Regions from separate parts of the Afipia sp. P52-10 genome, predicted to be linked through region 3. Evidence: predicted binding sites of a transcription regulator. Region 3 holds the regulator's gene; each other region holds the start of a gene.
What was found. The regulator LexA, encoded in region 3, represses DNA repair genes until DNA is damaged. The targets are predictions, from matches to a motif close to TGTTCNNNNTGTGTTCNG.

Region 1: X566_RS03465 (PA0069 family radical SAM protein) is a predicted target of LexA. The motif match lies at 3,868-3,885, and genes of this name have one in related genera.
Region 2: recA (recombinase RecA) is a predicted target of LexA. The motif match lies at 3,145-3,162, and genes of this name have one in related genera.
Region 4: X566_RS15370 (ImuA family protein) is a predicted target of LexA. The motif match lies at 3,299-3,316, and genes of this name have one in related genera.

Annotation. Positions count from the first base shown of each region.
Region 1 covers NZ_AZSJ01000003.1:452,454-459,850, reverse strand. The annotation lists gene X566_RS03495 (neutral zinc metallopeptidase) at 1-779, shown strand, start outside; gene moaB (molybdenum cofactor biosynthesis protein B) at 887-1,447, shown strand; gene X566_RS03480 (helix-turn-helix domain-containing GNAT family N-acetyltransferase) at 1,701-2,666, opposite strand; gene X566_RS03475 (glycosyl transferase) at 2,767-3,339, opposite strand; gene X566_RS23825 (DUF3551 domain-containing protein) at 3,448-3,705, opposite strand; gene X566_RS03465 (PA0069 family radical SAM protein) at 4,005-5,147, shown strand; gene X566_RS03460 (ribonuclease HII) at 5,346-6,056, shown strand; gene X566_RS03455 (glycosyltransferase family 39 protein) at 6,296-7,397, shown strand, end outside.
Region 2 covers NZ_AZSJ01000007.1:1,283,423-1,290,819, reverse strand. The annotation lists gene X566_RS23430 (hypothetical protein) at 59-361, opposite strand; gene X566_RS23425 (hypothetical protein) at 508-780, shown strand; partial or broken gene X566_RS24520 (IS1595 family transposase) at 909-1,786, shown strand; gene X566_RS24895 (hypothetical protein) at 1,838-3,043, opposite strand; gene recA (recombinase RecA) at 3,252-4,331, shown strand; gene X566_RS23405 (alpha/beta fold hydrolase) at 4,731-5,549, shown strand; gene gcvP (aminomethyl-transferring glycine dehydrogenase) at 6,001-7,397, opposite strand, start outside.
Region 3 covers NZ_AZSJ01000007.1:724,173-731,569, forward strand. The annotation lists gene trpD (anthranilate phosphoribosyltransferase) at 1-718, shown strand, start outside; gene trpC (indole-3-glycerol phosphate synthase TrpC) at 750-1,568, shown strand; gene moaC (cyclic pyranopterin monophosphate synthase MoaC) at 1,573-2,073, shown strand; gene glp (gephyrin-like molybdotransferase Glp) at 2,078-3,286, shown strand; gene lexA (transcriptional repressor LexA) at 3,469-4,173, shown strand; gene X566_RS20675 (ComEC/Rec2 family competence protein) at 4,167-6,323, opposite strand; gene X566_RS20680 (glutamine--tRNA ligase/YqeY domain fusion protein) at 6,542-7,397, opposite strand, start outside.
Region 4 covers NZ_AZSJ01000004.1:78,052-85,448, reverse strand. The annotation lists gene X566_RS15385 (TRAP transporter permease) at 1-48, opposite strand, end outside; gene X566_RS15380 (TAXI family TRAP transporter solute-binding subunit) at 97-1,254, opposite strand; gene X566_RS15375 (thiamine pyrophosphate-binding protein) at 1,500-3,176, shown strand; gene X566_RS15370 (ImuA family protein) at 3,376-4,209, shown strand; gene X566_RS15365 (DNA polymerase Y family protein) at 4,100-5,752, shown strand; gene X566_RS15360 (error-prone DNA polymerase) at 5,749-7,397, shown strand, end outside.

The DNA of each region.
Region 1 (7,397 bases), on a different contig from region 3:
TCGATCCGCGCATCCTGATAGGCGGTGCCGAAATCTTGTCGGGTGGGGGTGGCGCGCCGTCCATTCAGATGGATCGTCCGTCGCAGACGAGCGCCAAGCGCGGCGTTCCGCAAGACGAGATGGGCAGCTTCATCTCCGGTGTGCTCGGCGAAATCGATGATCGCTGGACGGAGATCTTCCAGGCGGCCGGCCAGCAGTATACCGGCCCGCGCGTCGTGCTGTTCCGCAACGCGACCAACGGTGGCCGCTGCGGCATGGCGCAGAGCGCGATGGGGCCGTTCTATTGTCCTCCGGATCAGCAGATATTCCTCGACACCAATTTCTTCCGTGAGGTCGAGACGCGTTTCCGCGGCTGCTCGGGCAAGGCTTGCCAGTTCACCGCCGCCTACATCATCGCGCATGAGGCGGGACACCACGTTCAGAACAAGCTCGGCATCCTCTCGCGCGTGCAGCGCCTGCAGCAGCAGGCCGGCAGCCGGGCGGAGGCGAACGCGCTGCAGGTGCGTGTCGAACTGCAGGCGGATTGCCTGTCCGGTGTCTGGGTCAACAAGGAGAAGCAGAAGCGGCCGAACTTCCTCGAGGAAGGTGACATCGATGCTGCGCTGCAGACTGCGTCGGCGATCGGCGACGATACCTTGCAGCGCAAGGCGCAAGGACGCGTGGTGCCGGACTCGTTCACTCACGGTTCGGCGGAGCAGCGCCGCCGCTGGTTCATGATCGGCTATCAGCAGGGCTCGGTGCAGGCCTGCAACACCTTCGCGCCCGGCGTGAACCTATAGCGTGTTCTCCCGATCGGGGCGGCCGCGTCGGCGCCAAGCAAGGATGCGGAGTTCCGATCAAGATCATGCTCGATAACCACGTCAGTCCTTATTTGGCGGCCCAAATGATGTCAGCAGATCAGGCCCGTGCGTTCGTTCCGCTCAACATCGCGGTGTTGACCGTCTCCGACACCCGGGCATTGGACGATGACAAGTCGGGTAGCACGCTGGCGGAGCGGCTGACGGCAGCGGGGCATCGTCTCGCCACCCGCAACATCGTGCCGGACGACGTCGAACGCATCCGCAGCCAAGTCCAGATCTGGATCGCCGATCCGAACATCGACGTGGTGATTACCACCGGCGGCACTGGCTTCACCGGTCGCGATGTCACGCCGGAGGCCATCGAGCCTTTGTTCGAAAAGCGGATGGACGGCTTCTCCATAGCCTTCCACATGCTGAGCCACGCCAAGATCGGCACCTCGACGATTCAGAGCCGGGCAACCGCGGGCGTCGCGGGCTCGACCTACATCTTCTGTCTGCCGGGTTCGCCTGGTGCCTGCCGTGACGGCTGGGACGGCATTCTCGCCGCCCAACTCGATTACCGCACGCGGCCCTGCAACTTCGTCGAGATCATGCCGCGGCTGGACGAGCACCTGCGCCGCGACAAGGCGAAGGGTGCCACGCTCTAACGGCGGATTGATCGTCGCATCCCGCCGAGTCACGGCATGCGCCATACGCAAGCCGACTAGCGTCGAAGCCGACTGGGATGCGTCCCGGAGCGGTGGCGCTGGCGATCACCGAAGGAGCGCGCGGCGCGGGCAATCCACCGCCATAACCGCTGCCATGCGTCGCGATAGGCCGCGCAGCGCAGGCGGCGGGCATTGGCGCGATGGAAGGCAAGGAGCGCGGCGCTGATGCGCGGCGGCTCGCTGCCCGCGCCGCTCACAGCGCGAGCGTCCAGGTTTCGCCGACGAGATCGGCACCGAAACTATGGTGCGGCTTCGTCTCGACCAGGCGGAAGCCTGCGTCCTGGTAGATGCGGCGGGCGGGGATCAGGATGCTCTGGGTCCACAGCGTCACCGACTTGTAGCCTGCTTGCCTGGCGAAGCGCAGGCATTCGCCGACCAGCGCCTTGCCGACGCCGGTGCCGCGGGCACTCGGCTCCACCAGCAGCAGCCGCAGCTTGGCTGTGGTCTTGGTGCCTTTCACCAGCGTCACCGTGCCGGCGCGCTCGCCGTCGATCTCGGCGATCCAGCAGCGTTCCCGTTCCGGATCGTAGGTCTTGACGAACTGCGCGGCGATCTCGGCGACGAGCGCCTCGAAGTCGATGCTCCAGCCGAATTCCTCCGCGTAGAGCGCGCCATGCCGGGAGATGATCCAGCCGACGTCGCCGGCGCGATGGGTGCGCAGCACGATCGGAGATTTGAGCGCTTCGTTCGTCTTCAGCGCGCGCTCGATGTTGTCCATCGCCCGGACGACACGGCCTCGGCGTTCCGGCGCCAGCCCTTGCAGGAAGGTGGTGACGAATTCCTGTGTCCGCTTGTCGAGATCAGCGAACGTTGCGCGGCCCTTCGCGCTGAGCGCGATCTCGACCTGACGCCGGTCGAACGTGGAAGGCTTGCGTGAGAGCAACTGGCGCTGCTGCAGGCTTTGCAACATGCGCGAAAGCTGGCCGGGATCGATCCCGAGGTCGTCCGCCAGTGTCTTTGGCGACAGCGGCTGGCGATGCGCGAGTTCATACAAAATGCGCGCCTCAGGCAACGAGACGCTGGTGTGCAGGTGCTTCGGCTCGATCAAGCCGATCTGGCGTGTGTAGAAGCGGTTGAAACGGCGGACGGCGGCAACATCGGCCTGCAGTCCGTCTAAATCCTGCTCGCCGCGCGTCCTGGTTGCTTGCTGCTTCGCCATGTGGCACCTCGCTACTATTTGACTTTATCAACAAAATTGTGGAGTAAGTCAATTATAGAGGCGCGGCGGCTCCGCGCCGGGCGTCGCGACAAATGGACCGTCAGGTGCCGGCGACGATGCGGCTGCGCAGGATGATGCGGTGCTTGCGACTGAGCTTGGCGAGCAGCTTCTTCTCGGCGCGTTCGGAGCTTGTGTCGTGTCCGCCGAGGTGTTGATAGTGCTGCCGCGCGATCAAGAGGCCCTGGTCGGGCGAAGGGCCGAGCAGCCAGCGCCCGGCGCTCTTCAGCGCGTCGCGCATGCGCGCTTCCGCATAGGGCGACCGGGCGTGGCGGAAGATCGCGGCGCGGGTCTTGGCCGCCAGGCTCGCGTTTTCCATGAATTGGCCGAGCTCGTCGATCCAGTTTCCTTCGAGGATCGCGCCGGCCCGCAGAAACAACAGCCAGTTCGAGCGGGCGGTTTCGGCGCCCTTGCTGAGCCTCGCGCCTGCCGACCCTTGCTGGACCAGATAGTGGCAGCCGGCCACGTCGGCGACACGCTCCATTGCGGCGCTCGATTCCCGATCGACCAGCAGCACGTCCCGGATCAGGCCCGCTGCGGCGCCCGGCACGAGCGCTGCAAGCGTCATGACGACGCTGCGCTCGTCGCCGTCAGCCAATACGATGACACTTAACATGGGCGGTCCGTCACGTCATGGAACTGTCAAGGACCGCACTGTTATCACCTGTCGGAACCGAAATCTGCCTCGATTGCAGGCAGTCGGCGGTGCCGCGTCCGGACCGCGTCAGTCGCGGCTGATTCGGCGCGGGCCTGCCATCGCGTTGTTCGGATTCGAACGTTGCGCGACGCGCGGGTTCAGCACGCAGGATCCGCCGACGCCGCGCACGAAAGCCTGACATTGCTGGAGCGTCGCAAAGCTGCAACTGCCGTCGGTGCCCCATCCGCCGCTGGTGCAATAGGGATATTCGGTTTCGGCTGTCGCCGGGGTGCCGGCCAGAAGCGCGCCGGCTGTCAGGGCTGCTGCCAGTATGAATGAACGCATGACTTGTTCTCCTCGCAATGACGGAAGGCCGCAAAGCCGTCCGGATGTCGGCCTTGAGCTGGTCATTGCGCGGTTCCCCCGAAAGGCTCGCGGTTGCGCCCGCCATCACAAGGCTGCGAGCATTTCATCGATCCTCGCATGGGGCTCTGGCGCAATTGCTTATGTTCTTGTTATGTTCTCATTCTGTGATATGGTGAGTTCAGGCCCGGAGGCTGCCGGCAAAGTGGTGCAGGGCGCCTCGGAGGGCTGCTGGCCCTTATCAATGAGAGGGGCGCGGCTCGCGCCGCGGTCCTGGTCCCATGAGCAAGTCGGTATCATCGTTGCGGCGGAAGAAAGCGGCGGGAGCGGAAACGGTCGTTCCGCAGCATGAGGCTGCAGTCGAGAGCGAACGTCGGCGTGGCCGGGGCGCGCAGTCGAATGCGAGTGGCCGTTACGAGGCGGAGGCGCGGGTCGCTTTCGACGACGGCTGGCAGAGTATCGAGGATCTGCCGCCCTTCAAGACCACGGTCGGCGCCGACAGCGCGCGCAAGGTGATTACCCGCAACGACTCGCCGGACATTGGCTTCGATCGTTCGATCAATCCCTACCGCGGTTGCGAGCACGGCTGCGTCTATTGTTTCGCGCGGCCGACCCACGCTTATCTCGGTCTGTCACCGGGGCTCGACTTCGAATCCAAGCTGTTCGCCAAACATGACGCACCAGCGCTGTTGGAGAAGGAGCTCGCGCATCCTGACTACCAGCCGAAGATGATCGCGATCGGCACCAACACCGATCCCTATCAGCCGATCGAGCGCGACCTGAAGATCATGCGCGGCATCCTCGAGGTGCTGGATCGCGTATCGCATCCGGTCGGCATCGTCACGAAGTCGGCGCTGGTGGTGCGCGACCTCGATATCCTGGAGCGGATGGCCAAGCGCAATCTGGTGAAGGTCGGCCTCTCGGTGACGACGCTGGATTCCAAACTCGCGCGGGCGATGGAGCCGCGCGCCTCGACGCCGACGCGGCGGCTGGAAGCGCTGAAACGGCTGGCCGAGGCGGGCGTGCCGGCGAAGGTGATGGTGTCGCCGATCATTCCGGCGCTGAACGATGCGGAGATGGAACGCATCCTCGACTCGGCGGCGCATATCGGCGTCAAGGAGGCGAGCTATATCCTGCTGCGTCTGCCGTTGGAGGTGCGCGACCTGTTCCGCGAGTGGCTGCTCGCCAACTATCCCGACAAATACCGGCACGTCTTCACGATGATCCGCGATGTCCGTGGTGGCAAAGACTATGACTCGCAGTGGGGCGTGCGGATGAAGGGAACCGGTCCGATGGCCTGGATGATCGGCCGCCGCTTCGAGATCGCCTGCGGCAAGCTCGGGCTGAACAAGAAGCCGGCGCGGCTGACGACGGAGCACTTCGTTCGGCCGCAGAACGGCGGCGGTCAGCTCAGTCTGTTCTGAGGTTCCCGGCACTGTCTGGACCGGGAGAGACAGGCATCGCCGCCCCGGTGGCGAGAATTGCGGCGATAACCCCAGGTCCGGCCCAAGACACGGGTTGCGATTGACGGCAGGCCTCGCCACCATCGCCGCATGATTCGAGCAGCAGCAAAGTTGGCGGCGGACGCAGGCGAGGCGACGAGCCCCGCCGGCAAGGCGAGAATGCGCGCCGCCAAGAGGGCCGACGCCGAAGGCGCCGACGCCAAGAGCAAGGGCGTGAAAGGCCCTAGTGCGAAGCGGGCGCAGGCGCCGACCTTCCGCCGTGAACGCGCGCTACTGACCAAGGGGCTTCGCATCGTCGCCGGCTGCGATGAGGCGGGCCGCGGGCCGCTCGCGGGGCCGGTGGTGGCTGCTGCCGTTGTGCTTGATCCCGCCTGCGTGCCGAAGGGCCTCGACGATTCGAAGAAGCTGACGCGCGAACGCCGCGAAGAACTGTTCGAGGAGATTTGCCGCACCGCCGCTGTTTCGGTGACGGTTGCTTCGGTTGCTCGCATCGAACGCGACAACATTCTGCGAGCGTCGTTGTGGGCGCTGGCGCAGTCGGTGCAGGCGCTGCCCGAGAAGCCGGAGCATGTGTTCGTCGATGGCCGCGACACAATCGATGTAGCCTGCGCGTGTGAGGCGGTGATCGGCGGCGATGCGATCGTTGCTTCGATCGCCGCTGCGTCGATCGTCGCCAAGGTGACCCGCGATCGGCTGATGTGCCGTCTCGCCGTCGATCATCCGGGTTACGGTTTCGAAAGCCATATGGGCTACGGCGTGCCAGCGCATCTGGAAGCGTTGCGCCGCCTCGGACCCACCGCGCATCACCGCCGTCTATTTGCTCCGGTGGCCGCGCTGCTGCAGGGCGCGGACGACTTCGCCTCCGTTTGACGGTTCGGTGCGGTATCGGCCCGCCGGTCGTCCGGTGGATGTCGCTGGCCTGTTCTGTTGCTGCGACGCGCCTGCGCTTTACAGACAACATGGATGGGGCATGATCGAACCGGAACGGCCGCGTTGGTGCGACGTGGAAACCGGGCTTTCCGAAAGGATCGCGCTCAGGCAAACAGATAAGATCATGGGGCGACTCAACGGGCTCGTCCCATGAGCAGATCCCACCATTTCGGCCTGCCATGCGTTTCACCTCCCTGATCGTCGAACTGATCCGTGTGCGGCCCGTGCTGATGTTCTGGGTCGCGGTGCTGGCGCAGGCGATGCTGTGGCTGATCATCCCGTCCTTGCTTTACGCGAGTCCGCCCGGCGACCTGGCTATGAGTTTGGCCTATGGCCGGGAATACATGATGGGCGTCGGTAACGAGCCGCCGCTGGCCTATTGGCTCGCGGACATCGTCTTCCGTCTCGCCGGAAACCATGTGTTCGGTCTCTATCTCCTGTCGCAGGTCTGTTTCGCCGTCGCGTTCCTGGCGGTCTTCCGCCTCGGCAGCGCGATCGTCGGCCCGCAGCAGGCCGTGGTCGCGGTGCTGCTGACGGCCACGGTCCTGACCTTCTCCTTTCCGCAGGTCGAGTTCAGGCCGGAGATTTTGGCCCAGCCGTTATGGGGGCTGACGCTGCTGGGGGCCTGGCGGGTGCTGGAAGGCCTCAGGAGGGCATGGTTCTCGCTGTCGATCGCCGCGGGGTTGTTGTTGCTCACCACCAATGCGGCAGTTCCGCTGCTGGTGCTGTTGATCACTTTTGCGCTGGGGACCGCGCGTGGCCGGCGCGCGCTCGCCTCGGCCGATGCGGCGCTGGCGGCCGTGGTCGTGCTGGTACTGGTGCTGCCTTATGCGGTTTACGTGTGGCGCACGGGAACGAGTTCGCCGTTTGCGCTGTCCGATGTATCGGCGCCGGAAGGATGGCTCTGGCGCTGGGCGATGTTCGCGGGTTATCTGCTGCTGGCGCTCGCCGGCATTGCGCTGCTGGGGATCGTCAATGCGCGCCGATTCAATAGCGCCGAAACGCGTGCGCCGGTGATTTACCGTCCGCCGATCGATCCGTTGGCGCGGCCGTTCGTCTACGGTTTTGCGGTTGTGCCGGCGCTGCTGTTCAGCTTGGCGTCGGCGCTGCTCGGCTGGCCGCATCTGCTCGGCGGCGGCGGCACGCTGTTGCTGCTGTCGGGTCTCGCGGCGGTGGTCGCCGCCGGTGATCTGATCGCGTTCCGCCGGCAGCGCCTGTTGCGCACGCTCTGGCTCTGGATCGTTGCCGCGCCAGCGCTGTACCTTCTCGGGATGACGCTGG
Region 2 (7,397 bases), 560 kb from region 3:
ACTGCCGTGGACTTGGCTACACGAGCGCAGTCGCAGGGCGTTCCTCCATCCGTCGATTTCAGCGCGTCAGCGTCAGCTCGGCGAGCCGATTGAGCTCGGCAAGTTGCTCGGTCGCATCTGCCGATGGATTGAGTTCGGCGATTGCATGGAGCAGTCGGCTGTGGGCTCGGGCGGCCACCGTAAAGGGCAACGGCGCTTCGTCGAACGCCTCGATGTAGCGATCGATCGTTCCATGCAGCAACCGGCAGGCAGCACGCTGCTGCGGATTGCGAGCGGCGAGGTGGGCGAGCTTTTGTTGGAAGGTTTTGAAGGTCTGCAGGCCGGCGTGTTGGCTTGCGAGCCAAACATACAGATCGTTCATGGAATAGCTCCTTCTTGCATCGAGAAGAAGCTGCCGACTTATACAGCAAAGCCCGAGATCCGGCGAGCGGGAACTCACTCCGTGGCTTGTTTTCGCGCTGGTACGACCTATGGTCCTGCCTATCAACGAGGACCTGTGACGACGACATGGATGATGAGGATTTCGCTCGACTGGCGGATGCGACGGCCGAGCGGCTGAGAAGGGCCGGTAACCGCGCCGAGGAGCTGCGGCGGATCATCGCCGAGCATGAGGTGGTGTTCGGCCTCTATCCCGATCCGGAAAGCATGAGCCGCTGGGACAAGGTGCTGATCAAGGGCCGCGCCGACTCGCGCTCGTCGCGCATGGCCTGCGTGTGGTGCAGGGCGATCGAGGAGGCGCTCGCATTGCGGCAGGCTTCCGCCGCGCCATCGGGGTTGTGAGGGACTGTGGTGGATTATCGAGCATGCTGCCGAAGCCGCAAGTTGCGTTGAAACCGGATATATACCCTCTGGACATGTAGAACAAACCGGAGTACAGTGCATATATTCTCTGGGGAGGTTCGAAAGAAATGGCCCAAAAGCTCTCAAAAATCCGAGAGTTTCAGAAGCGTTTCCCCGACGAAGATGCTTGCCTGACGCACTTGATGCGCACCCGGTTTGGCGAGCGCCTGACCTGCTTTAAGTGTCAGAAGCAGGCGACCTATTACCGCGTCAAAAACCGCCGCTCGTTTGAGTGCGAGCATTGCGGCTATCAGGTGTACCCGACCGCTGGGACGCCGTTCGAAAAGACCCGCACCAGCCTGCGGGATTGGTTCTATGTCATGTTCCTGTTCTGCGAGACGCGAAACGGCGTAGCTGCGAAGGAAGTGCAGCGCCAGCTAGGTGTGACCTACAAGACCGCGTGGCGTATGTGCCATCTGATCCGGCTCTATATGGGTTACGTGGACGGCGACGCCCCGATGGGCGGTCCCGGCAAGACAGTCGAAGCCGATGAAACCTTCGTTGGCGGCAGGACAAGCAGGGCAAAGACGACAAGGCGATTGTCATGGGCATGATCGAGCGCGGCGGTGACGTTGTTACCCGCGTCGTGCAAGCCCGCACCAAGGCTCACATTCTGCCGCACATCGTCCGGTTTGTGAAAGAAGGTTCGCGCATTCACACGGATGAAGCGTCAAACTTCAAACTGCTGAAAGAAAAATACGGCTACGATCACGAAGCCGTCGATCACTCTGCGAAGGAATACGTTCGCGGCGACGTTCACACCAACTCAATCGAGTCGTTCTGGTCTCAGGTAAAGCGCGGGATTAACGGGACTTACGTTTGGGTTTCGAAGAAGCACTTGCAGCTTTACCTGCGCGAGTTCGAGTATCGCCATAACTTGCGGAAGCAGCCCGGCCTGATGTTCGAGCTTCTTTTGCAGGCGCTTCCGAAGGTACGGGTCGAGTGACCATCGCGTGTAGAAGCTGATCGAAACGATTATTGTTGTGGCCCGTCGGTTTCATCTCGCCTCCGCATTGTCGGGATCGATGCCCTTGATGTAGGCAATATCATCAAGATGTACCGGGTCTAAAAGGTTCGCGCCGTTAATGGATCTTAAGTGATAGGCGAACTGGATACGTTCGGTGCGACCACTACTCACGACATCCAACCGCATCAGTATGAGGGCATCATCCCTTATCTTGTGCGTTATTTTGTCGAACAGAATGACAATATTTTTCCCAGATCGCGGCCTTCTGATGGCTTCTATTTCCCAATTTTCGGAAGGAAATATCTGCGCAATTTGGTTGATGCGAAGTGAACCAGACCACTTCCACTCGACGGAACTGATATAATGTATTGCCTCAGCATAGCGAGCTATGAAAGCTACGTCTGATGCGTGACTAGTTGCCGTGATTTTAAAACAAGAAACAATGTCCTCTGCTGCTGTTGCTGGGCGCCATGTTCGCTCCAATTTTACGAACGGAATAGCCGCGTTAACGGATGGCTCGTGTGAAATTCGACGAACACCAGCCTGAGACGGAGAAACCTTAGGACGCAAAAAATCCTCCGCCCGCCTGATCTCCGATGCGATCTCATCATGAGTAAAATGGCGCTTATAAGTTTTGCCATTGTATTCGAATGAGAACGTCAGCCGTCCAAAATCTTGTAAAAATCGCGTAGGGGTGAAGCCGCCAGTGTCGACAAAGTTCGCGCCCAAATGGAATTGATGTTTGGCAGGAATGCCATAGTCCGCTGTGGGGACTAATTCGTTACGGTCGCGAACGAGAATTGGAAATTGGCGTCCGGTAATATCCGATCTCACAAAGCCGCCGATGCCTGAGATAAATTCATTTGATGTATTTTGTCCTATCGCCTGAAACCCGTATATTTGGATTCCTGGATCAACCCAGCGCGCCGCTAAAATAAAATCCCATGTCCATTGAATAGGACCGTCTTGCTCAGGTTTTATTCGCGTTGAACCATTACGTCGTCTGACTGCTGGGAGATGAGGCCAAGCAAACCACAAGATACTACCTATAATTAAAAGCCCAGCGGCAACGTAAAGCCAAACAGAAGAAATCCCCGGTAGGCAATTTTGCGGAAGATCGGGCCATAGCTTTCGCGGCCATTTGCAAAGATTTAGGATCGCATCGTCGGGGCCCACTTGCATCATGGTCGGAATCCCGATGCCCAAAGCGGCGGGTAGCAAGCGTCCAATTCCCATTTCAACGTCTCCCACAGCCCTCTAGGGCTAGTTGTGGCAGACGACATATACACCGATTCATGTTACATGTCCTAAGGGTATATATCTGCTGAGAAAGCGAAAAGAACATATTGCGAACATAGAACAGATGGTGTACAAAGCTTCTGTCAGCTCGATCGGCCGTTTCATTGTCGGGGCGGCGAATCCCGTTCATAAGGAGCGCTCTTTCATGTCCCAGCCAGCTCTGCGTATCGTCGAAGGTTCGTCCATGGATAAGTCGAAGGCGTTGTCGGCCGCGATCTCTCAGATTGAGCGTCAGTTCGGCAAAGGCTCGGTCATGAAGCTCGGCAAGAGCGACAAGATCGAGATTGAGGCGATTTCGTCCGGTTCACTGGGGCTCGATATCGCGCTTGGCATCGGCGGTCTGCCGAGGGGCCGTATTGTCGAAATCTTCGGACCCGAATCTTCCGGCAAGACCACGCTGGCGCTGCATTGTGTGGCTGAAGCTCAAAAGCGCGGCGGCATCTGCGCCTTCGTCGATGCCGAGCACGCGCTCGATCCGGTCTATGCCCGCAAGCTTGGCGTGAACATCGACGACCTTCTGATTTCGCAGCCCGACCATGGCGAGCAGGCGCTTGAGATCGCCGATACGCTGGTACGCTCCGGGGCGGTCGATGTGCTGATCATCGATTCGGTCGCTGCGCTCGTGCCGCGTGCCGAGCTCGAAGGCGAAATGGGCGATGCGCTGCCGGGTCTGCAGGCGCGGCTGATGAGCCAGGCGCTGCGCAAGCTCACCGCGTCGATCAACAAATCCAATACGATGGTGATCTTCATCAACCAGATCCGCATGAAGATCGGTGTGATGTACGGATCGCCGGAAACCACCACCGGCGGCAACGCCTTGAAGTTCTATGCGTCCGTGCGCCTCGACATTCGCCGGATCGGTGCGATCAAGGAGCGTGACGAGGTGGTCGGCAACCAGACTCGCGTCAAGGTGGTTAAGAACAAGCTGGCACCGCCATTCAAGCAGGTCGAGTTCGACATCATGTATGGCGAGGGCGTCTCCAAGATGGGCGAAATCCTCGATCTCGGCGTCAAGGCGGGCGTGGTGGAAAAATCGGGAGCCTGGTTCTCCCATGATAGTCAGCGCATCGGCCAGGGGCGCGAGAACGCAAAGGCCTTCCTGAAGGCCAACCCGGATATGACGGCTAAGATCGAGGCCGCGATCCGTCAGAACTCAGGTCTCATTGCCGATCAGATCCTCGCCGCCGAGAAGGGCGAGGACGATGATGATGATGGCGAAGAATAAGCCGTTTGATGCCAGGCGAGGGCGGACCTGAAGCCGTCCTCTCCAATCCGGACAATCGGCTTACTGACAGCTTGAGTTCTTGTTGGATTCTTGGACTTGAGTTCGCAGAAACAGCGGGGGCTGCGGGGCATTGAGTTGCCGATGTCACGCAGTGCCCGCTGCTTTTTTGGCGAGCCGGCCGATCTGAGGGACGCCCGACAGCTAGCCCTAAGCGATCGGCTTTGCGCAGGCATCATCGGGCAAGCGCCGGCGGGCGATCAGGCGTTCGCGTGAGGACAACGCGCTGGTTCGATGAGAGACTTAAACTCGATAGGAATTCGAAAACCGAGCGCTTCAGTTCTGATTCCCTCTGAACCGAAGATGTCCTAGTCTGCCTGAAAACGGCAGGGAGGATATGCGGTGAAAGCGCTGAGTGTGACATCGGCAGACGGTGTTCGTCTGGCTGTGCATGAGACGGGAAATCCGGCAGGTCTCGAAATCCTGCTGATCCACGGCTTCAATCAATCGCATCTCTCCTGGACGAAGCAGTTCAGCGATCCGAATCTGTCTTCCGAATTTCGCATGGTCGCGTTCGACCTGCGCGGCCACGGCGCGTCGGACAAGCCGCTGGACCCGGCCTGTTACGCCGACAACGCACGTTGGGCTGCGGATGTCGCGGCGGTCATTGCGACTGCGGGCCTGAAACGTCCCGTGGTCGTTGGCTGGTCCTATGCCGGCCGTGTCATCACCGACTATCTGCGTGCGTCGGGGACGGATGGCATTGCCGGCGTGAACTTCGTCGGCGCGGTTCTGTCCGGCGACAGCGCGTTCATGGGGCCAGGGCGATCGCATTTCGGCGGCATGTTGAACGAAGATCTGGCGACGAACATCGCGTCCACCGCGCGCTTTGTCCGCACCTGTTTCGAGCGGCAGCCGACGGTGGACGAATTCGAAACGATTCTCGCCTACAACATGGTGGTCCCGCCGCAGGTGCGTAAGCTCGTTCTCGGGCGCTCCTTGAATACCGACGACCTGCTGGCAAAGATCAATGTGCCGGTGCTGTTGAGTTACGGTGCGAAGGATCAGCTCATCCTTCCTGCGATGGGCGAACACGGCGCGAAGCACATTCCCGGAGCGAAGCTATCGCTGTACGAAGGTATCGGCCACGCGCCGTTTCACGAAGACGCGGCGCGCTTCAACAGCGAACTCGCCGCATTCGTGCGAGCGGCCCAGCGCTGAAATGCGGCAACCGCATTGCATCGCTACAGCCGTCGCTTGGCTCTCGCCAGGTCGCGTGCTTCGATGTATGCGTGCTACGGCTCGCCGGCCGCGCTGCTTTCGACAAGACTGTGCTCGACACTGCGATTGGATGCATGAAGAAAGCCCGGACTAGTGGAGCGGATTCGACATCCGCATCCCGCTTAGCCGCTGGCGCGCCGTGCGAATGCAATCCAAAGCTCCACTAAATCATGACGTTTGCTTGCGGTTCTTGATTCCAACATTTGCAAGACATCCTTGCGGCAGCGGGATGCAAATGTTGGAATCGAATCGTTAAAGCATGATCTGGAAGAGTGCGAGGCGTTCTCCGAAAAGATCATGCTTAAACAATAAGCTAAAGCGCGAGGATGATTCATCTAAATCTCATCGCGCTATAGCGTCCGGGCTTTTCGTTTGTGCTGTGTCAGCCGCCTTATTCCGCCGCTTCCGCGTAAGCCTCGATCGGCGGGCAGGAGCAGACCAGATTGCGATCGCCATAGACGTTGTCGACCCGCCCGACCGGGCACCAGTATTTATCCGTCCGCGACACGCCATCGGGGAAGCAGGCTTCACTGCGCGAATAGGGCTTGTTCCAGGTGTCGTCGGCGAGGTCGTGCACGGTGTGCGGCGCGTTGCGCAACGGCGATTGTGCGATCGGCCACTTGCCGCTTTCGACGTCGGCGATTTCCTTGCGGATCGCGATCATCGCATCGCAGAATCGGTCAAGTTCGGCCTTCGACTCGGATTCCGTAGGCTCGATCATCAGCGTGCCGGGAACCGGGAAGCTCATGGTCGGCGCATGGAAGCCATAGTCGATCAGCCGCTTGGCGATGTCGTCGACGGTGACGCCGGTGGCTTTCAGCCCGCGCGGGTCGACGATGCATTCGTGTGCGACGCGGTCATTGTGGTTGCGGTAAAGCACCGGGAAGTGTGGATGCAGCCGCTCGGCGATGTAGTTGGCGTTCAGGATTGCCACCTCGGTTGCGCGCTGCAATCCCTCGCCACCCATCATCAGAATGTAGATATAGGAGATGACGAGGATCGAGGCTGAGCCAAAGGGCGCCGCCGAGACAGCACCTGCGGGCGCCGCGCCGCCGTCGACCGCGATATGACCCGGCAGGAACGGCGCGAGATGCTTCTTCACGCCGATCGGTCCCATACCAGGGCCGCCACCGCCATGCGGAATGCAGAACGTTTTGTGCAAGTTGAGATGGCTGACGTCGGCGCCGTAATCGCCGGGCCGGGACAAGCCGACCTGTGCATTGAGGTTGGCGCCGTCGAGATAAACCTGGCCGCCATACTGATGCACGATGTCGCAGATCTCGCGGATGTGCTCTTCAAACACGCCGTGGGTCGAGGGATAGGTGATCATGATCGCGGCGAGGCGGTCGGCGTTGGCCCTCGCCTTCGCACGCAGATCCTCCACGTCGACATTGCCGCCCGCATCGCAGGCGACGACGACGACGTTCATGCCGACCATGCTGGCGGTCGCCGGGTTGGTGCCATGGGCGGAGGAGGGGATCAGGCAGATGTTGCGCTGTCTCTCGCCGCGCGACAGGTGATAGGCACGGATCGCCAGCAGCCCGGCGTATTCGCCCTGTGCGCCCGAGTTCGGCTGCAGCGAGATGGCGTCGTAACCGGTAATGTCGATCAGCCACTGCTTGAGCTGGTCGAACATCGTATGGAAGCCCGCGGCCTGTGCGCGCGGCGCGAACGGATGCAGGTTGCCGAAGGCCGGCCACGTCACCGGGATCATCTCGGTAGTGGCGTTGAGCTTCATCGTGCAGGAGCCGAGCGGGATCATGGCGCGGTCGAGCGCGAGATCGCGGT
Region 3 (7,397 bases):
CGTTGCTGGTGCAGGGGTGCCGGTGGCCAAGCATGGCAATCGCGCACTGTCGTCGAAGTCCGGCGCTGCCGACGTGTTGAGCGCCCTTGGCGTCAAGATCGAGCTCACCCCGGACGAGGTCGGCCGCTGTATCCGCGACGCCGGCATCGGCTTCATGTTTGCCCCAACCCATCATCCGGCGATGCGCAACGTCGGGCCAACGCGGGTGGAACTCGCGACCCGCACGATCTTCAACCTGCTTGGGCCGCTGTCGAACCCTGCGGGCGTGACGCGGCAGATGGTCGGCGTGTTCTCGCGGCAATGGGTGCAGCCGCTTGCCGAAGTGCTGCGCAACCTCGGCGCCGAATCGATCTGGGTCGTGCATGGCTCCGACGGGCTCGATGAAATCACGCTGAGCGGACCGACCGCTGTCGCAGCGCTGGAGAACGGCCAGATACGCACCTTCGAGATCACCCCGGAAGATGCCGGCCTGCCGCGCGCCCATGCCGATGCGTTGAAGGGCGGCGACGCGGCCGCCAATGCGGTGAGCCTGCGCGGCGTGCTCGAGGGCAAGCCGAGCGCTTACCGCGACGTGGCGCTGTTGAACGCGGCCGCTGCGTTCGTGGTCGCAGGTCATGCAAAGAATCTGAAGGAAGGCGTCGCACTCGGTGCGAAGTCGCTCGACAGCGGCGGCGCCATGGAACGGTTGAACCGCCTCGTTGCGGTCTCAAACGGCTGATACAGGATTGGACGAACCGGGCTTGCCGCTGATGACCGACATCCTGACCAAGATCGAAGCCTATAAGCGCGAAGAGATCGCGGCCGCCAAGCGCGCCCGCCCGCTCGCCGCCGTCGAAGCCGCTGCCAAGGCCGCCCCTGCCCCCCGCGGCTTCGCCAACGCGATCCGCAAGACGCTCGCGCGTGGTGAGTATGCACTGATCGCCGAGATCAAGAAGGCATCGCCATCGAAGGGTCTGATCCGCGCCGACTTCGACCCGCCACAGCTTGCCCGTGCCTACGAGGCGGGCGGCGCGACCTGCCTGTCGATCCTGACCGACATGCCGTCGTTCCAAGGCAGCCTCGACTATCTCGTCGCCTCGCGCGCGGCGGTCTCGCTGCCGGTGCTGCGCAAGGATTTCCTGTATGACACCTATCAGGTGGTGGAGGCGCGCGCGCATGGTGCTGACTGCATCCTGATCATCATGGCGGCCCTAGACGATGCGGCGGCCAAGGACATCGAGGACGCAGCGTTCGCGCTTGGCATGGATGTTCTGCTCGAAGTCCACGACCGCCCCGAGCTCGATCGCGCGCTGCGGCTGCGCTCGCCGCTGCTCGGCGTCAACAACCGCAACCTGCGTACGTTCGAAACGACGCTTGCGACCAGCGAAGAGCTCGCGCCGCTGATCCCCAAGGATCGCATCGCGGTGGGCGAAAGCGGCATCTTCACACCAGCCGACTTGACGCGGCTGTCGCAGGTCGGCATGGCGACTTTCCTGGTTGGCGAAAGTCTGATGCGGCAGACCGACGTCACTGCGGCCACCCGCACGCTGCTGGCACGCGAAGCCGGCCGCGCCACTGGCAGACGCTAAACCGATGGCGCGGAGCTCCAAAGCGCCGAACTCCCTCACGCATATCGATGCCAAGGGCGAGGCGCGCATGGTCGACGTCTCGACCAAGCTTTCGACCGAGCGGATCGCTGTCGCCGAAGGCGCTGTCGTGATGCAGAAAGCGACGCTGAAGCTGATCCTCGAAGGCAATGCCAAAAAGGGCGACGTGCTCGGCACCGCACGGATCGCCGCGATCATGGCTGCCAAGCGCACTCACGAACTGATTCCGCTCTGCCATCCATTGCTGCTGTCGAAGGTCGAAGTCGATATCCAGCCCGACGCAAAGCTGCCCGGCTGTCGTGTGCGCGCCACCGTCAAGGTCTCCGGCCAAACCGGTGTGGAGATGGAAGCGTTGACCGCCGTCTCGGTCGGCTGCCTGACGATCTACGACATGGTGAAGGCGGCCGATCGCGGTATCCGCATCGAAGCGATCCATCTGGTCGAAAAGAAGGGCGGCAAGTCCGGCCACTTCAAGGTGAAGGGATGACGCCATGGCGTTGATGCCGCTCGCCGACGCGATCAGGTCAGTGCTCGAAGGAGCAGCGGGTCTGCCGGAGGAATACCTCCCGCTGGAGGACGCAGCAGGCCGCGTGCTGTCACAGAACATCAAGGCGCTGCGCACGCAGCCGCCGGACGACATGTCGGCGATGGATGGCTATGCCGTGCGCGCCGTCGACGCCATTACAGGCGCGACATTGAACGTCATCGGGGAAGTCGCCGCAGGACGCCCTTTCGACCGCATCGTCAATCCGGGCGAAGCGGTGCGGATATTCACCGGCGGCGTCATCCCGCCGGGAGCCGACGCGGTGGTGATCCAAGAGGATACGGTCCGCGATGGCGCGACGGTCACGGTGAACGAAGCCGCGACGCCGGGCAAGCACATCCGCCGCGCCGGGATCGACTTCCGCACCGGCGAGGTCCTGCTGAAGGCCTCGCACCGATTGCGGGATCGCGATCTCGCACTTGCGGCGGCGATGAATCATCCGACCTTGCCCGTCCACCGCCGTCCGAAAGTCGCCCTGCTCGCCACCGGCGACGAACTGGTCATGCCTGGCACGGCGCCGGGCCCCGGCCAGATCGTCTATTCGAACGGCTATGCACTGCGGGCGCTGGCGCGTCACGAGGGCGCAGACGTGATCAATCTCGGTATCGCCCGCGACACGCTGCCTGAGACGACCGCAGCGATCCACCGCGCGATCGACGCAGGCGTCGATGTGCTCGTCACGACGGGCGGCGCCTCAGTCGGCGATCACGACCTTGTCCATACGGCGCTGAAGGCCGAAGGCGTGGACATGGCCTTCTGGAAGATCGCGATGCGGCCGGGCAAACCGATGATGCATGGCCGCCGCGGTTCCCTGCGCGTGCTCGGCCTGCCCGGCAATCCGGTCTCATCCTACGTGTGCGCCATCCTGTTCATGGCGCCGCTGATCCGCGCCCTGTCGGGTCGCCAGGATGTCGCCTGGCCGATTAGCGAGGCCGCGCTCGGGCAGGACCTGCCCGCCAATGACCAGCGCGAGGACTATCTGCGGGCCTCGCTGGCGTGGCGTCCCGGTGGCGTGCCGATTGCGACGCCGGTGAACCATCAGGACAGCTCCCTGCTTGCGAATCTCACCCGCGCTGATGCACTCATCATCCGGCCGCCCCACGCCCCGGCGGCTCTCGCGGGCACCCCATGCCGGATTCTGCAGCTCCCGATCTAGGATTTTTCCAGACGTTGACCGGAAATTAAGAGCTTGCGGAACACATATCGAACATATAGTGTCTGTTCATGATTTGTTTCTAGGCCTTGTCTCAGGCTGGAACGGGAAACGATCGAAACCGGGTTGGCCCACGTTCGCGCACAGCCGGATTGGGCCGACATCATTTCGGGGGACTGGTCGAGATGCTTACGCGCAAGCAGTATGAACTTTTGCGGTTCATCAATGAACGGTTGAAGGAAGCAGGCGTGCCGCCCTCCTTCGACGAAATGAAGGACGCGCTGGACCTGCGCTCCAAATCCGGCATCCACCGGTTGATCACGGCGCTCGAGGAACGTGGGTTCATCCGCCGCCTGCCAAACCGGGCTCGTGCCATTGAGGTCATCAAGCTGCCGGAACAGTCTGCAGGCGGTTTCGTCGGGAATGGCCGGCGCGGTTTCACCCCCAACGTCATCGAGGGCAACCTGGGCAAGGTGGTCCGCACGGCCTCCGAGGACGACGGCGGGCGCCCTGTCGCCATTCCGGTGATGGGACGGATTGCCGCCGGTACGCCGATTGAGGCCCTGCAGACCCGCAGCCACACGATCAACGTGCCGCCAGAGATGCTCGGCTCGGGCGATCACTACGCCTTGGAGGTGCGTGGCGACTCGATGGTCGAAGCTGGGATTCTCGACGGCGACGTCGCCATGATCCAACGCACTGATGCCGCCGACACCGGCGATATCGTCGTCGCCTTGATCGACGAGGAAGAGGCCACGCTGAAGCGCTTCCGGCGTCGCGGCGCCTCGATCGCGCTCGAGCCGGCCAATGCCGCCTACGAGGTGCGCATCCTGCCGCCCAACCGTGTGCGGATCCAAGGCAAGCTGGTCAGCCTGTTCCGCCGTTACTGATCCTCAGGGGGCAACGCATCCGGCGAGGGCGTTGCATCGACCGGACGTGGCGCTTCGCTTGCTGGCGACGTTCTGTTTGCCGATAAGGGAGCCTCAGCTTCGCTGGTAAGAACAGTGGTTTGCGCTTCCTGACGCGCCCATGGCCGGTCGCTGCCGGCCGGCCTGACGACCTCGACGGCGAAGTCTCCGGCGCGGGCATAAAGCGCGACGCTGCCCTCACGCTCCAGACGCTCGCGATCGAACACCATCGTCTGGCACGCCTTCGGCGGCTGACGGGCCGTGACGATCACTGCCGCCTTTTCGCAATCGTCCGCGAAACCGTCCGAACGCATCGTCAGCGCAACTTTGCGCCCATCCGCCAACTGCGCGACGCAGCCCGCCGCATCGCAGCCGATGCCGTCTGTCAGCGTGCCGTCATCCGGCGCCCGTCTGTCGGCATCAGCCGCCAGCCACTCGCGCACCGCAAATGCGTCTCTCTTCGTTTGCATCAGCCGCATGCGGCCATCGGCGGCGCGAACCGCCACGCTTTGTCCGTCAGCGGAGATCAGAATATCTGGCTGCTGGGCCACCCCCACGATGGACGCCGCAATCAGCATGAGAGCGGCCCCCGCCCAACGAAGCTGCGTCTTCAACAGAGCCATGGCGACGAGCCCGGCAGTCGCCAATAGCAACGCGCCCATCCCGAACGCGGGAACGCGCCCGACCGATCCGGGCAACGCCGTTACCCACTGCGCGACCGCGACCATCCAGCGGATACCCCAGCCCATCATCGTCCAGAAGATGCCGTCGAACCCGAACGGAATCGCCAGCAGTCCGAGCAACCCTGCCGGCATGACAAATCCCGACACGATCGGCATCGCCGCCAGATTGGCCAGCACGCCATAGGGGGTCGCCCGGTGGAAATGGAATGCCGCGTAGGGCATCGTCGCCAGGCCCGCGACCAGCGAGGCCAGCAGCAGGATCACGATCTCACGGCCGCCCCACAACACCCAGCGCGGGACCGCCATGTCGTCGGAGACGGAGAACAGCGGCTGTTCGCGATCCATCAGCGCGACAAGTCCGAGCGTTGCGGCAAACGACATCTGAAAGCTCGGATGCACCAGGGCCTCCGGCGCGATCAGCATCACCACGAGCGCAGCGACAGCCAGCGTCCGGAAGGTCACGGCGCGGCGATCGACCATCACCGCGAGCAGCACGATGGCCGTCATCAGGAACGAGCGTTGCGTCGCCACCTCCGCCCCCGATAGCAACAGGTAGAAGGCCGCAGCAACGAGGGCCACAGCCGCTGCCCATTTCTTGATCGGAAAACCCACCGTCAGCGAGGGAAACAGCGCCAGCAGCCCGCGGACGGCAAAGAAAACCGCACCTGCGACGATCGCCATATGATAGCCGGAAATCGACAGCACGTGGCCAAGCCCGGATACGAACATCGCCTCGTTGACGGGCGTGGAGATCGCATCGCGCTTGCCGGTCAAGAGCGCCGTCGCGATCGCGCGCACGTCGCCCGAAAGGGACTGGCGAATGCGCGCATCGATCGCATCGCGCATGCTGCTGATAGCCGCCGCATAGCGCAGCCCCCAGCCACCCTCTTCGGGCTTCGCGAGCGGCTTGATCGCGCCCAGCACGAATCCCGATGCGCCGATCCGCTGAAAGTAGATGTCGCGGGCGAAGTCGTAACCGCCGGGGCGCAGCGCCGTGAACGGCGGCGACAGTCGCGCCTTCAGTTCAACGTAACTGCCGACCACCGGCGCGGTGCCTTTCTTGACCGAAAGCCTGACCCGCTCCGGCGTGACCGCAAGATCGCTCGAGCGCGCGGGCTCGAACCGATCCACACGCAGCACGAAGCGATCGCTCCGCTCGCGCTCTTCGCGCACCTCGACGAAACCGCTCATCGTTACTGCGAAGACCGGTTTGGCGAGCACCGGATGCGCAATCCGTATGGTCTTCAGGCTCGCAGTGGCAAACCCCGTGGCCGCTGCCGCAATCAGCGCGAGGACCGGAAACCAACCGGTGCGACGCAGCCCGAATGCGGTCGCTACAAGCGCTGCAGCCACCGACGCGACGATCCAGGCGATCGGCTCCCGCGCCGCTCCGAAATAGGCAGCGACGCCCGCACCGAACGCGATGGCGATCCATGGAAGAAGCTGCATGCGGGCGCGCTCGGCAGCGAGCTGCCGCCGAATCCACGCGGCAAAGCGGTCCAAACCGCCCATCGCAGCAGCAAACCAGGGAAGCTCACGCCAGCCCCACGCCCATGCCGTGGCGTTCGGACGCCAGACCCAAGCCCTGCTTTGCCCTCTGCCCCGCTCGACCACGCAAAACTCCCGTCACGTCCCGTGACTGGCAGCACTGTAGCAAGCCGGCGGCCTCAGGTCTTGCCGCCGACCTCCTTGGCGAAGGTGTCGCGCAAACCAACCGTCCTGTTGAAGACCGGGTGACCCGGCTTCGAGTCGGGATCACGCGTGAAATAACCGAGCCGCTCGAACTGCATAGGCTCCAGCGAATTGCTCTCGGCGATCGACGGCTCCAGCCGCGCGTCGCGCAGCACCTCGAGCGAATTCGGATTGAGATCGGCGGCGAAATTGGCCGCGTCCGGCGCGGACTTGGTGAAAAGTTGGTTGTAGACGCGAACCTCCGCCTGCACGGAATTGGCTGCCGGGACCCAGTGCATGGTCGCCTTCACCTTGCGCCCGTCCGGCGCGTTGCCGCCACGGGTTTCCGGATCATAGGTGCAGCGCAGCTCGACCACCTGGCCGGCAGCGTTCTTGATGACGCTGTGGCATTTGACGAAATAGGCGTAGCGCAAGCGAACTTCCGAACCGGGCGATAGGCGGAAGAACTTCTTTGGCGGGTTCTCCATGAAATCGTCCTGCTCGATGTAAAGCTCGCGGCCGAAGGTGATGCGCCGCGTCCCCGCGGCGGGATCGTCCGGATGATTGACCGCCTCCAGTTCCTCGGTCTGGCCTTCCGGATAGTTCTCGATCACGACCTTCAGCGGCCGCAGCACTGCCATCCGCCGCGACGCCGTTTTGTTCAGCACCTCGCGGATCGAGAATTCGAGCATCCCGACATCAACGACGCTGTTGGCCTTGGCCACACCGATCCGCTTGACGAAGTCGCGGATCGCCGCCGGCGGCACGCCCCGCCGCCGCAGGCCCGCGATGGTCGGCATGCGCGGATCGTCCCAGCCCGAAACGTGTCCGCCGCGCACCAGTTCGGTGAGC
Region 4 (7,397 bases), on a different contig from region 3:
AGCGGCTGTCGCTTGCGCCGAGGGGCCGGTTGAGGACATGGATGTCATGATGATCCTAAAAGCTGGTCTGGGCCCTGGCAGTCCGATGCGGAACGCTTAATCGAAGCTGTCCGGCATATTGGCCTTCGCGAGTGCGGCCTTGCGGGCTTTCATCCAGCCTTCGTTGAATTTCTCTGGCTCCGAGGGCGGATTGGATTTCGTGTACTCGGTCCAGGCAGACTGGAGCGTTTCCTGACGCTTGTAGAGGTTGTTGTTGTGCGTCTCCTGATCGTCGGTCCAGGCGCCGGCTTCCTTGAGGGCCTTCACTGCGCCTTTATGGACGGGGACCGACCAATTCTTCGTCTGCAGCTTCACCGACATGCCGGTTGCTCCGGGAGCGCCATCCTTATAGGCATCGTAGCCGTCGATCATCGCCTTGGTCAGCATGTAGACGTCGTTTTCTGACTGGTTGGCGTAGACCGTGTAGATCGGATACGGGTAGTTGCTGAGCTGGATCGGCTTGTCCTTGGAGATGCCCGCACCGCAGGTCGCAACATGCGGATTGATGAATGGGGTGATCTTCTGCAACCGCGCCCAGCCGGCCTTGTCGTCATGCGGCGTTGGCGGCCAGACGATGCCGCGCGGCGATGTTTCCAGTTCCTTGGCGGGACCGGTGATGGTAGTGCCGTAGGCGGCATCGGCGTCATTGTTGACGACACCCTTCCACATCGCGCCATAGCTTGAGAACTCGACGACCTTGACGTCCTTGGCCGTCAGGCCCGCGAAGGCAAGCACGCCGAGGGTATTCTGATTGAGGGCCGGCGAGCCGACCACGAAGCCGACGCGCTTGCCTTTGAGATCGGCAATCGTTTTCACGCCGATGTCCCCGGCGACGCCAAGGCTGCCTGCGTTACAATCGACAGTGGTGAGTGTGGTCTGTACGGCTTGCGGCCCCCATTCCTTGGTGCCGAACTCGAACACGCCTTCTTGCGCGAAGTAGACGCCGGATCCCATGCCTGAAGCCGCAGCACGCCCGGTTCGCAGCGGCTGCAGCCGCGCCACGTCGTTGCCAGCAGGGAGGACGCGAACGTCGGTGCCGTACTTGTCCTTCATCATCTTGCCGATGGCGACAGTGATGTTGAAGCCGGCGGTACCGGTATCGTAAGCCGTCATGGTCAGTGTCGGCGGGAGCTTGACCTGTGCGACCGCGGCGGATGTCATCACCACGGTTCCGGCCAGCGCAATCGACACAATTCTGATGATCGGATTGATCATGTCGTCCCCTCCCGTTTCCCCTTGTGCGAATTTTTCGCAGCTTTTTTTGCCATGATGTCATTCGGTCATGACGATGGCAATCCAGCCATGCATTAACAATCGCGATGCGGTCAAGTATCCAAGTGTCTTCTATCGCACCGAGCGGGCGAAATAATCTGCCGCTCGGGGGCGCTGCCTCTCTTGAATGCACAGGTTGCGACGGGCAGAACGAGGCGGAATCGGCCTGACGGCAAGGAGTAAAAATCGTGCGGGACCAAGATGTTTCACGAAGCGGCGGACGCATTCTCGTCGATCAATTGCAGATCCAGGGCGTCGAGCGGCTGACCTGCGTTCCCGGCGAAAGCTTTCTGGCGGTGCTGGATGCCTTGCATGACGCATCGATCGACGTGCTGGTGTGCCGCCAGGAGGGGGGCGCAGCGATCATGGCGGAAGCATATGGCAAACTGATGGGGCGGCCGGGCATTTGCTTCGTTACGCGCGGGCCGGGTTCAATGAACGGCAGCCATGGAATTCATATCGCGGCGCAGGACTCCACGCCGATGATCATGTTCGTCGGTCAGGTCGAGCGCGGCATGCTGGAGCGCGAGGCCTTCCAGGAGCTCGATTACAAGGCGGTGTTCGGCTCGATCGCCAAATGGGTCGTCGAGATTGACAGCGCCGAGCGTATCCCAGAACTGGTGGCACGGGCCTTTCGGGTTGCAATGCAGGGCCGGCCGGGGCCGGTGGTGGTGTCGCTGCCGGAGGACATTCTCACTGAAGCTGCAAGCGTGGCCGATGCACCTCGCGTCGAGCCTGCGGATACGATTCCCGCCGACGATGACATGAGGCGGTTGGGCGAGATGGTGAAGGCGGCGAAGCGGCCGTTCATGATCGTCGGCGGATCGCGTTGGGATGCGCAGGCCTGCAAATCGGTTGCAGATTTTGCCGCGCGTGCCGGTATCCCGGTGGCGGCCTCGTTTCGCCGCGCCCAATTGTTCCCGGCCGATCATCCGAATTTCGCTGGCGATCTTGGCATCGGGCCGAACCCGAAGCTTGCGGCGCGGATCAAAGAGGCGGATCTGCTGTTGCTGGTCGGCGGCCGCATGTCGGAGACCCCATCGTCAGCCTATACGCTGATCGATGTGCCGGTGCCGAAGCAGACGCTGGTGCATGTACATCCGGGCGCGGAGGAGCTGGGTCGGGTCTATCAGCCCGCACTGGCGATCCAAGCGAGCCCGGTCGCATTCGCTGCCAAGCTCGCCACTCTCGATATCGGCAATCCGCGGGGCAATGCGGAGGAGGCCGCGACGGCGCATGCGGATTATCTCGCCTGGTCGGATAACCCGCGCAAGCTGCCGGGCCGCTTCCAGTATGGTGAGGTAATGTGCTGGCTGCGCGACAGGCTGCCGGCGGATGCAATCCTTTGCAACGGCGCGGGCAATTATGCCGGTTGGATCCATCGCTTCTTCCGGTTCAAGCAGTTCGGCACACAGCTCGCACCGACCTCTGGCTCGATGGGGTACGGTGTACCAGCGGCGGTATTGGCGAAGCGGCAGCATCCGGAGAAGATCGTCATCGCATTCGCAGGCGACGGTTGTTTCCTGATGAACGGGCAGGAGTTCGCGACCGCCGTGCAGTACGGGATTCCCTTTGTCACAGTGGTGATCGACAACGGCATGTACGGCACGATCCGCATGCACCAGGAGAACCACTATCCGCATCGTGTGTCGGGAACGGACCTGAAAAATCCGGACTTTGCCGCCTTGGCCAAGGCCTATGGGGGCCATGGCGAACGGGTCGAGACGACGGAGGAGTTCGCGCCTGCGTTTGAACGGGCGCTCGCCTCTGGCAAGCCGGCGATCCTGCACTGCCTGCTCGATCCGCAGGCGATCACCGCCTCGCGCACCATCGACGAATTGCGCCAGGCGACGACGAAGACCTAAGACGAGCCGATAGCGGTGATAGAGGAGATGCCATCTGCTGAGGCATCTCCACATCATTGATTTTATTTACATAATTCATTGACGGGGAGAGCGATTGACTCTTTCGCGCAGAGGTCATTTAATAGAACAAAAGGTGAACATGTAATCGCAAACAGGACGGGCTAATCCGCAGTCCGAAAGCTTCAGGAGCGGCGCGATCATGGCTGGCGCACGCATGGATAAACTTGTGTCCGGAGAGCAGGTGGCGTCTGCCAAATTGGCCTCTCTGCGTATGGAGGTGGAGCGGCTCGAAACATCCGGAGGCGAACGCGCCAGTGAGCATGTGCCCCTTGGGCATGTCATGGCGGATACGGCGCTGAGAGGCGGGCTCGCGCTCGGGGCGTTGCACGAGGTGTTCTCCGGACGTAGCGATCAGGCTGGGACCGCAACGGGTTTCGTGCTGGGTCTCGTACGGCGGGCCACGCTGAAGCGGCGCTTCGTGCTCTGGATCAGGCAGGATTTCTCGGCGTTGGAATCCGGCGATCTGGCGATGAACGGTTTTGCCGAGCTTGGTCTCGATCCCCGTCATCTCGTCGTTGTGCGCGCGCCCCATGCGGAGATGGTGCTGCGTATCGCCGCCGATGGCCTTGCCTGCAATGCGCTCGGCGCCGTGGTCGCCGAAATCTGGGGGGAGACGAAAGCGTTCGACATGGTGGCGAGCCGTAAGCTGACGCTCGCGGCGGGCACGTCTGGTGTCACGGCACTCATGCTGCGGCTGGGCGCGACACCGCAGGCCAGCACCGCCGAAACCCGTTGGGTCGTCCGGGCCGCGCATTCGCCGCCGGTGGCTGACTGGCAGGCTTGGGGGACGCCCTTGTTCGATGCCGAGTTGGTTCGCAACCGGCACGGACAGACTGGACGATGGATCATGGAATGGACGCGTGATGAGTACCTTTTCCGCGAACGGGCGACGCATTCTCAGCCTATGGCTGCCGCGTCTGCCGACCGACCGCTTTCGCCGCCAGCAGGCCCGCAATGGCGCCGCAGCGCATGACATTGCCTCTGCGCCGCTGGTTGTCGCAGCGAAGGTTGACAACGCCTGGCAGGTGACCGCGTTGAACGATGCTGCGGCCAGCCAGGGATTGGTGCCGGGCATGCCGCTGGCGACCGCACGGGCCATGTTGCCGGCGCTTGCCGTCATCGATGCCGATCCGGCCGCCGATGCCGAAGCGCTGGGAGCTATCGCTGATTGGTGCGATCGCTTCACGCCGTTGGTCGCGCTGGATGGTTGCGACGGATTATTTCTCGACATTACCGGTTGTGCGCATCTGTTCGGCGGTGAACGGGCAATGCTGCAAACGGTCTGCGCGGCGCTGTCGCGGCAAGGTCTGATCGTCAATGGCGCGATTGCCGGTACGGCCGTGGCTGCGCGTGCAGTCGCACACAGCAAGAGATGCGAGGTTGTCGCATCGGGCGAAGAGGCGAACGCTGTGTCGTCGTTGCCGATCGCCGCTCTTGGCGTCGATGATAGGATCGTACGCGGGCTCAACCGGGCCGGATTGAAGACGATCGGTGATGTCGCAAGCCGTATGCCGGCGGAGATCACGGCCCGCTTCGGAGCCGACGTCACCAGCCTCGTGCAACAGGCATTGGGGCTTGGCGACGCGCCGATCAATCCGCGCAAACCGGTACCGGATTATGTTGCAGAGCGCCGCTTTGCCGAGCCCGTGATGACGCATGAGACCGTCGCGGCGACCCTTGCATCATTGGCGCAAGTGCTGGTCGAGACGATGGAGCGGCACGGCAAGGGCGCACGTCTGCTCGAAGCGAGCTTCTTCCGTACCGATGGTGCCATGCGCGCGATTGTCGTCGAGGCTGGGCAAGCGATCACGCGTGCAAGCGTGGTGCAGCGTTTGTTCGCCGAGAAGCTCGCCGCATTGGCCGATCCGCTCGATCCGGGCTTTGGCTTCGACCTGATCCGTCTGGCCGCGATTCGTACTGTAAGCGTTGCCGCGGTTCAGCATGGCTTCGATACAACTGCGAATGAGGAGGCTGATATCGGCGAGCTGGTCGATCGGCTGGCGGCGCGGGTCGGGCGGCAGCGCATCGTTCGCTACCTGCCGCAGAATACACATATTCCCGAGCGTGAGTCTCTTGCCGTGCCTGCGCAAGAAGTCATGCGGCTTGCCGCCGAATGGCCACCCCCCATTCCGTACGAGCCGCCATTGCGTCCCTTGCGGTTGTTCGACCGACCAGAGGAAATCGGCGTGATGGCCGATTTCCCGGATGGACCGCCGGCGCAGTTCCGTTGGCGACGGCATCTGCATGTTGTCTCGCATGTGGAGGGACCCGAACGCATCGCTATGGAATGGTGGCATCATCGCAGCGGTGCGCCGCACGCGCGAGACGATGCATTTGCACGGATGCATCCGCCGCAAGGTGAGATCGAAGTTGCGCCGATCGACGGCAGTCTGCTGACCCGTGATTATTTCCGTGCCGAGGACAAGGATGGTGGCCGCTACTGGCTCTATCGGGAGGGGATCTATGGGCGCGAGGTCGCAACGTTCCGCTGGTTCATGCATGGATTATTCGCATGAGCTATGCGGAGATTGGCATAACGACGAACTTTTCATTCCTGCGCGGTGCATCGCATCCGCAGGAATTCGTCCATCAAGCGGATTTATACGGTCTGCACGCCATCGGTGTTGCAGACCGCAATACGCTGGCTGGAGTTGTTCGCGCCTATGGAGAATCGAGAAACGTCAAGCTTTTGCATAAGCCGAAGTTCCTCACCGGTGCGCGCCTTGTCTTCGTCGATGGTACTCCGGATATTCTCGCCTATCCGAAAGACCGCCATGCCTATGGCCGGCTCTGCCGTATCCTGACCGAAGGCAAGCTGCGCGCGGATAAGGATGAGTGTATCCTGCGGCTCGACGATCTGTTGCAGTTCTGCGAGGGACTTTTGCTTGTCGTGATGACGGCACACCGGTTCGTCGTTGCCGATACACTGCGCCTTCTCGATGTGCTTGGCCGCACGCGTGCCGAAGGCGTGTGGTTGGCTGCGAGCCTGTTTCATCGCGGCGATGACAAGCGCCGCTTGGCGCGGCTGCAACGCGTCGCCGACACGGCGCGTGTGCCGCTGATGGCCACCATCGATGCACTTTATCATGCACCCCAACGTCGCGCCTTGCAGGACGTACTGAGTTGCATCCGTGAGAAGACGACGGTCGAGAAGGCGGGGCGGCTTCTTGAAGCCCATGCCGAACGGCATCTGCAGCCGCCGCAGATGATGCGCAAGCTGTTTCAGGATTATCCGGAGGCTGTCGCGGAGACGGTGCGTTTCGCCGATCGCATAACGTTCTCGTTGGCCGAGCTTCGTTATCAATATCCCGACGAGCCGGTGCCGCCGGGCAAAACCGCACAGCAGCATCTGGAAGATTTGGTGCGGGAGGGCGGGCAGAAGTACTTTCCCGAAGGGATGGATAAAAAGCTGCAGGCGACCATCCGCAAGGAGCTTGATCTGATCGCCAAGCGGGAGTTCGCGCATTACTTTCTCACCGTGCATGACATCGTGCATTACGCGCGTTCGCGCAATATCCTGTGCCAGGGGCGGGGATCGGCTGCGAATTCCGTCGTGTGCTATCTGCTTGGTATTACCTCGGTGAACCCGACCGAGATCGACGTTCTGTTTGAGCGTTTTCTGTCGGAACAGCGGCACGAGCCGCCGGACATCGACGTCGATTTCGAACACGAACGGCGCGAGGAGGTGATGCAGTATGTGTTCGACCGCTATAGCCGTCGCCGCGCTGGCATCGTTGCCACCGTCATCCACTATCGTCCGCGCAGCGCCGTGCGCGATGTCGGCAAGGCGCTGGGCCTGAGCGAGGATATCACCGCGGCACTGGCCGGGACGGTGTGGGGAAGCTGGGGGGAGGCGATTGATGATCGGCAGATCGCGCAGGCGGGGCTCAATCCGACTAATCCGATGGTCCGTCGTGCGATCGAACTCACCGGCGAGTTGATCGGTTTTCCTCGCCACCTGTCCCAGCATGTCGGCGGCTTCGTACTGACCCAGGATCGGCTCGATACTTATGTGCCGATCGGCAATGCTGCGATGGAGAAGCGCACCTTCATCGAATGGGACAAGGACGATATCGACACGCTTGGCATGATGAAGGTCGATGTGCTGGCGCTTGGGATGCTGACCTGCATTCGCAAGTGCTTCGACCTCATCGCGCAGCA